Regions from separate parts of the Butyrivibrio sp. DSM 10294 genome, predicted to be linked through region 1. Evidence: riboswitches for the same ligand, from Rfam matches in the RefSeq annotation. Region 1 holds a riboswitch; the other holds the start of a gene.
The links. A riboswitch is a leader RNA that binds a small molecule or an ion and turns the genes downstream of it on or off. The one in region 1 is predicted to bind FMN.
Positions count from the first base shown of each region.

Region 1 (4,006 bases):
TGCCAGATACATGAATCTGACGACGCTGTAAGAGTTGTAGCTACCAAGAGACTTCAGAATACTCATGTGAAGACTCTTCCGTATCCCGGATATCCTACGGATATGCAGCCCCAGATCACCGTTGCGCTGGGACTTGCCAGTGGTATCAGCATTGTTACCGAGAGCATTTTCGAGAACAGATTCAAATATGTTGATGAGCTCACCAGAATGGGAGCCAACATCAAGGTTGAGGGAAGCACCGCTATTGTTGAGGGTGTGGACAAATATACAGGAGCAGTGATATCAGCTCCCGACTTGAGAGCAGGCGCAGCGCTTGTTATTGCGGCTCTTACAGCAGAAGGATATTCAACCGTCGAAGACATTAAGTATATTGAGAGAGGCTATGAGGACTTTGATGCCAAGCTAAGAGAGCTTGGAGCCCAGATTGAGAAGGTTGATTCCGACAGAGAGATAACCAAGTTTAAAATGAAACATGCATAAGTGGATTACCACTTATGCATGTTTTTTTATGTATCGGTTTATGTATGTATTTGTTTTGAGATTTGGATCATATTATTTCCTGGATATAAACACCGGGGCATTTGCTCAGATCGATGTAATCCTCGCCGACCTTTATGGTGGGCCTTGATAAATGAGTTTTGTTGATAAAAATGATCTCACCTATTTCTCCGGTATTTAGCCTTACAGTATTCAGCAGATAGGTGTTAACGATGTTCTGAAGGAATACCATGATTATCTCTGCGTCATATTTGTGAAGACCCTCATCCTCAAACATTGAAATGGCAATGAAGGGACACATGGGACCTCTGTAGTGGCGGGCACTGGTCATGGCATCATATACATCAGCTATGGCCACAGCCTTGGCAAATCTGTCAATCTGCGGTCCCTTTATCTTAAGCGGATAACCGGTGCCATCGCATCTTTCGTGATGCATGAGAGCTGCATTTTTAACATGAGTGCTGATGTTTATGGGCCTTAGTATCTCATAGCCTCTCTGAGGATGAGTCTGTACAATTGAGAATTCATCGCTGGTAAGCTTGCCGGGCTTGGTGATGATGGTGTCGGGAATCATGAGCTTGCCGATATCGTGGAACAGCCCCGCCTGGGTGGCTATCTCCAGTTCCTCGTCATTCCATTTCAGCCACTGTCCAAGAATATTGGTTATAAGAGCCACGTTGATGCAGTGGGTATAGGTGGCATCATCGTACATGCGAAGATTATGCAGCATGTCAAAAATGTTGGTGGCAGTTCGCCCTTTTTTCAGAAGCCCATAAATAGGGGCCATCATATTGTCTAAATTAAAATTGGAATCGTTATTGATAAGGTCATTGATCGCATGCTCGAATCTTGAGGCACATTCCTCAAAGTCCGCACGAAACTCCTTAAACTCTTTGGATTCTTTAAGTCTCTCGGAATAGGATAGACCCGAGGCCGTGGAAATATTCGGCTCAACCACCTCTACAGGGTCATCTTCCACCAGGACATCGATAATAGAATAAAAGGCAAGTCTTGCGATGTCCTTATCCTCAAGAACCATACCTTTATCCAGAAGTTTTATATATGAATCATAGGTATAGACATCATTGGCCAGCACCATTCCCGGTGTCAGCTTTCTTGTCACAACTCTCTTCATCTTAACCTCATAAATGAAATTGCGAAAGTAGGTCACTATATCAATATTACAGATAATTTGATTATAAATTTACGTAAGGTACTTGTCAAATTCGGTATTTGTGCTAGTATATGCATATAATAATTCTTCGGGGCAGGGTGTGATTCCCAACCGGCGGTATAGTCCGCGACCCGCTTAGGCGGCTGATTTGGTGTGATTCCAAAACCGACAGTATAGTCTGGATGAGAGAAGAATGCACAATAGTTCTTATTCTTGTGGCAGCCCCAGGTCTAGGTAGTGACTTGGAGCTTTTTATTTTTCTTTATCTCAATTTTCTAACAACATTACCCGATGAGAAAAGAGGAAAATTAAATGAGTGAAAAACAGAATTTACTTACAACCGTAGCACAGAACTGGGAGCATTTTGTTGCGCTGGTTCTTTTGATCCTGGCAGCTTTCTTCGTTACCTTTATTGTAGAGAAGCTTGCAAGAAAGGAAGAGCTTAAGAGAGACGGAAGAGCTGAGGCTATGTTCAGCGTAAGGAAGATCGCCATTATCGGTGTATTTTCAGCAATTTCCTTTGTGCTCATGTTTTTTGAGTTCCCGCTGTTCTTTGCACCTTCCTTCTACAAATTTGATTTCAGCGACATTCCGGCCCTTATCGGCGGCTTTGCCTGCGGTCCCATGGTTGCTGTGATGATCGAGTTCGTGAAGGTTATGCTCAATATTCTTATACAGGGAACAACCTCCGGATTCGTTGGAGAGATCGCCAATTTCGTAGTTGGAGCTGCCTTCGTTGTTCCCGCAACCGTCATCTACAGATTCAAAAAGAGCAGAAAGACAGCACTTATCAGCTGCCTTGCCGGAACCGTATGCATAGCCTTTGTTGGCGCAGTTCTCAATGCCTTCTTCCTGTTACCTGCCTATGCGGTAATGTTCGGTAGCGGAGTTGATGCATTTATTGAGATGGGAACAGCTATCAATCCTGCGGTTACCAATCTGTTTACATTCTGTGCGCTTTGTGTTGCACCGTTCAATCTGTTGAAGGGTATTGCGGACAGTATTATTACATTTTTGGTGTACAAGCAGCTTAGTCCCATACTCAAGGCTGATAAAACCTCAGTCTCCCGCAAAATACACAAAACCGAAGCTGAGGTAGAAGGCTAAATATAATTATAGGTTTCCATAACGCTCCGGCTCTGCCTTGTGTGTATTTCCTGCAGGCCGTCCATTACACATCAAAAGCATCGTAAAAACACTTGTTTTCGTGCGCCTCGTGATTTTCTAAGTCTCGATGTCGAAGGAATGACTCCTACTCATACCTATTCGTGGACAGTCGTCATTCCTTCAACCTTTCGACTTGAAAATCATGTCGTCGTACAAGAACTGCGCGTTTTTCCGGTGCTTTCGCTATGTAATGGACTACTTAACTGACATCCACCCAAGGCAGAGCCGGAGCTGTTCTTGTCTACCACCACAAATAGTTAATTCCTTATTTCCTATCCTTCTACCATCACCCTTCGTAACAAAAACAACAATCCCAAATCAAGCGGCAAATTGCACAGCGGTGCAATTTGCCGCTTCCCGGCGAAGCCGGTAACCAGCCTCGGCTTAAGCGGAGGCTGGTTTTGCGATTGCGATTGCGGTTGCCCAACAAACTATGATTTGCTTGTAAAGAACTACCATCAAATGATTGGTAGCAGATTCACCATATGTGGAGGGGGAGTGCACAGCAGGAGTGGGATGGAAGAGGGAGGCGGAGGGGAGGACACTGCAGGGGGTAAGCGTCGGAAAAATGCGCAGTTCTTGTACGACGACATGATTTTCGAAGCGAGAGGGAAGGGGAGCGCCGATTGTTCTGAACAGGGTGAAATGAGGTGCTTCCCTTTCATCGAGCTTCAGAAAATCACGAGGCGCACGAAAACAAGTATTTTTAAGGCGCTTACCCCCTGCAGTGTCCTCACCTTCGACTTCTTCTTTCATGCCACTCCTGCGTACTCTGTTCACTACCACAGGTGGATGCTACCAACCCCATTTTTATGGTATACTACAAGTAATTATAGTTTTAATTAGGAGTTTAGTATGGAGATTGTAACCAAGCATGAGTCATTCAGCCCCGACGAAACCTTCGCCATCGGCCAAAGAATCGGTGAGACCGCCCAGCCGGGCCAGCTCTTCACCCTCGTCGGTGACCTTGGCGTCGGCAAGACCGTTTTTACCCAGGGCATAGCCAGAGGCCTTGGAATTGACGGCCCCGTCAGCAGCCCCACCTTCACCATAATTCAGGTGTACGATCAGGGCCGCATCCCCTTTTACCATTTTGACGTCTATCGCATCGGCGACATCAGCGAGATGGACGAGATCGGCTATGAGGATTATTTTTACGGGGATGGT
Region 1 covers NZ_JANSWL010000073.1:218,858-222,863, forward strand. The annotation lists gene NXH67_RS09135 (UDP-N-acetylglucosamine 1-carboxyvinyltransferase) at 1-480, shown strand, start outside; gene NXH67_RS09140 (HD-GYP domain-containing protein) at 548-1,633, opposite strand; FMN riboswitch at 1,753-1,870, shown strand; gene NXH67_RS09145 (ECF transporter S component) at 1,985-2,779, shown strand; gene tsaE (tRNA (adenosine(37)-N6)-threonylcarbamoyltransferase complex ATPase subunit type 1 TsaE) at 3,695-4,006, shown strand, end outside.

Region 2 (4,006 bases), on a different contig from region 1:
TCTCTCTACAACATAGGCTGCGCAATGGAACATATCCTGTATTCAGGGCTGTATGCCTTGTGCTATGGCTTGATAATGATCGCAGGTGGACTGTTATCTGCAAGAATTCATAAAAAAGAAGCCCCGTTTACCTATTCTATCGGAGCATCCGGAGTGATATGCGGGTTACTGGGCATATATATGGTCATAGCATTTACCGTATTCGGATTTAGCGGGTTAAAATCGCTGGTTCCGACGATAGTGCTGTTAGTGGCTATGACGGCATCGAAGAAGATTGATTCGATTGGGCATTTTACGGGGCTGCTGGTGGGAGTGCTGTGTGGAATAGTGCTTGTTAGTGTTTTTAGGTTTGGGTGAATAGAAAGAATCAAAGAATTTCATGAATCTGTAAAAAGGAACTCAAAAAGAGCGGCTAAAATCTGATTCAATCAGATTTTAGCCGCTCTTTTAATTTATATATACCACACAGGAACAATCAGGTTACTACTGTCTACAGCCGAAAGCTCAGGTCGCATGCAGATTATTGCACCACACCCTCTTGGTGTTGTTGCCCTGTCTAATATTGAAAAAGCGCCTACCAGCTCAGTGCCTGGATTGACTGATCTTTTTACTTCTATTGGATGGAGCATTCCATCACTTTCAAGGATCATATCCACTTCCTTATTGTCTTTATCCCTGTAGTACCAGAAGAGGCAATCCTTAGCTGCGTTTTTATAGGATTTGATGATTTCCATGACAACGTAGTTCTCAAGGATGTGTCCGGCAAGGGCGCCGTTTGCAAGAATCTCCGGTGATGAGTATTTGGTCAGGTAAGCCACTAGGCCGGTATCAAAGAAATAGAGCTTTGGTGTCTTTATTGTTCTATGGAGCAGATTATTGCTATAAGGCCTTAGCAGTGTGATGACTTCAGACTTCTCAAGAACCTGGAGCCAGCGTTTAGCGGTATCATCGTTTATTCCGACATCTCCGGCAATGGCGTGTATATTAAGTACCTCGCCTATCCTGGATGCGGCTGACCTTATGAAGTCCCGGAATAAGAGCTTATCTACTCCCTGGATCAGGTCGCTCACATCTCTTTCGATGTATGTTTGGATGTAACTGCTGTAGTAAACGTCTCTGTCAGTAAACTTTCCACTGATAAGCCCAGGCATTCCGCCCATCCAAATGCGTTCATATATTTCATCCATTGAAGCAGGCGCATGTGTTTTTTTACGTTTCTTAAGTTCATTAAGATCAACAGCAAATGGTTTGGAGTCATCCTTTCCATATGCCTCGTGCTGCGAAAGTGGAGGGAGTCTGAGTATTGCAACTCTTCCGGCCAATGACTCCTGGGCCAGGTCCATGAGCTTGAAGGCCTGTGAGCCTGTAAGCCAGAATGATCCCGGGGCAGCACCTTTGTCTATTGCAATCTTAATATATGAAAAGAGCTCAGGAGCATACTGCACTTCATCAATCATGACAGGTGGTTCATGGATCTGCAAAAACATTGCAGGATCTTTTTTGGCAAGGGCACGAGCCTCCAGGTCATCTAATGTGACGACTTCTCTTTCTTCGCTCTGTTCTTTCATGATGGTTTCGAACAATGTGCTCTTCCCAACCTGCCTTGCACCTGTGATCAGGATGGCTGAGTACTCTTTGTTAAGTTCTATTATCTTGGATTTAAGATCTCTTTCGATATATCTCATGATAAATCCTTTCGGCTAAAATATGATTCAATCATATTTTAGCCGAAAATGGTTACCATATCAATAGTAACGCAATGTTTATCGAACTTTAAAAGTTTGTTTATAGACTCCTAATCGAATGTAAAGGTACGATTATTTGAAGTATTTCATAGGCAAAAATTGTTGACAGAAAGCTAAGCGTCCACTACAATTGTAAGCAATTGAATAAACTATCTTCAGGGCAGGGTGTAATTCCCTACCGGCGGTACAGCCCGCGAGCCTTTAGTGGCATGATTCGGTGTGATTCCGAAGCCGACAGTATAGTCTGGATGAGAGAAGAGGTGTGGCTTATTGGATAAGTGTCCCTGAGAATATTTATATTCTCAGGGATTTTTTATTATAAGAGGCTTTGACGTGTCTTGGATAGGTGTATTCAAGGCACGTTTTTTATTCGGAGGAAGGGTATGAACGACAAGTTTTATATGAAAAGAGCCATTGAACTGGCTAAGAAGGGAGCGGGCTACGTTAATCCCAATCCAATGGTGGGAGCGGTTATAGTCAAGGACGGCCGCATCATCGGTGAGGGGTATCATGAACGCTACGGGCAGCTCCACGCAGAGCGCAATGCTCTGAAAAGCTGCAGCGAGGATCCCAAGGGGGCGACAATCTATGTGACGCTGGAACCCTGCTGCCACTACGGTAAGACACCGCCCTGTACTGAGGCCATTATCGAAAGCGGCATAGCAAGAGTTGTTGTGGGAACACTGGACGTGAATCCCATCGTGGCAGGTAAGGGTGTCAAGATTCTCAAGGACCATGGAATAGACGTAACCGTAGGGGTTATGGAAGAGGAAGTTAAGAGCCTCAACAAGGTCTTCAACAAATATATAATCACCGGGCTTCCCTATGTTGTCATGAAATACGCCATGACCTCTGACGGCAAGATAGCCACCCGCACCGGAGCTTCCAGGTGGATCAGCTGTGAGGCTTCCAGGAAAAAAGTCCACGAGCTTCGGAACAGGCTCTCTGGAATCATGGTGGGTGTCGGCACCGTCATAGCGGACGATCCCCTTCTGACCAGCAGGGACAGCGACATCAATAAGAATCCCATCAGAATAATCTGTGACAGCAACCTTTCGATTCCACTGGATTCTCAGGTAGTGCTGGATGCTGCCAATAACAAGACCATAATCGCAACCTGTAAGGGCAATCCTGACAAAATGCGTGCCCTTGAGGGCTACGGCTGCGAGATTCTCAAAGTCCCGGAAAAAGACGGCTGCGTAGACCTCAAGGTACTTATGGTAATGCTGGGGGCAAGAGGCATAGACAGCATACTTCTGGAAGGTGGCGCTACATTAAATTACAGCGCTCTGAAGACGCAGATTGTTGACGAGCTTCAGATCTTCATGGCTCCAAAGGTCTTCGGAGGCCGGGCAAAAAGCCCTGTGGAGGGCCTTGGCGTAGACATTCCGGGCAAGGCAATACAGCTGATTCCAAGAAACGTATCCATGGTAGGAAAGGATATTTTTATAGAAAACGAGGTGAGCTATCAGTGTTTACAGGAATAATTGAGGAAATCGGCAGGGTCAAAGCCATAAGCCGAAACAGTGCAAACAGCCGGCTCACCATTGAGGCTAAAAAGGTGCTTGAGGATGTCCGTATCGGAGACAGTATAGCGGTAAACGGTGTATGCCTTACGGTTGTTAGTTTCGATGCAGTGAGCTTTACCGTAGATGTCATGAATGAGACTTATTCAAGGTCAAGTCTTGGTGAGCTTAGAAGCGACAGCAGTGTGAACCTGGAGCGGGCCATGGCAGCCGGCGGCCGATTTGGAGGGCATATGGTCTCGGGGCACATAGACGGAACCGGCAGGATCAAAGCCACTAGGAGAGATGGCAACGCAGTCTGGTATGAGATCACCGCGGAGCACGCTTTACTAGAGGGAATTGTGGAGAAGGGCTCCATAACCATCGACGGCATCAGCCTCACAGTGGCGAAGGTGACGACAAGCTCTTTTAGCGTGTCTATAATCCCCCACACCCTGGAGCAGACCATACTTAAGGACAAGCGCCCGGGCAGTGTCGTGAACCTTGAAACCGACATGATCGGCAAGTATGTAAGAGCATTTCTATCGCAATCCGGAGAAAAGAGAGATTTTTGGGAGGTAATGTATGGATAAAGAACTTATGGAAAAAGCGCTTAACGACCTGCGGGAAGGAAAACTCATCCTTGTCATGGATGACGAGGACAGGGAGAATGAAGGTGACCTTATCTGCGCCGCAGAATTTGCCACAACGGAAAATGTGAATTTCATGGCCAGCAAAGCTAAGGGCCTTATCTGT
Region 2 covers NZ_JANSWL010000061.1:17,390-21,395, reverse strand. The annotation lists gene NXH67_RS05790 (rhomboid family intramembrane serine protease) at 1-357, shown strand, start outside; gene NXH67_RS05785 (ATP-binding protein) at 453-1,685, opposite strand; FMN riboswitch at 1,893-2,009, shown strand; gene ribD (bifunctional diaminohydroxyphosphoribosylaminopyrimidine deaminase/5-amino-6-(5-phosphoribosylamino)uracil reductase RibD) at 2,129-3,232, shown strand; gene NXH67_RS05775 (riboflavin synthase) at 3,217-3,843, shown strand; gene NXH67_RS05770 (bifunctional 3,4-dihydroxy-2-butanone-4-phosphate synthase/GTP cyclohydrolase II) at 3,836-4,006, shown strand, end outside.
Region 2: it holds a riboswitch for FMN, as region 1 does, so the genes downstream of both, ribD (bifunctional diaminohydroxyphosphoribosylaminopyrimidine deaminase/5-amino-6-(5-phosphoribosylamino)uracil reductase RibD) here and NXH67_RS09145 (ECF transporter S component) in region 1, are expected to answer to the same signal.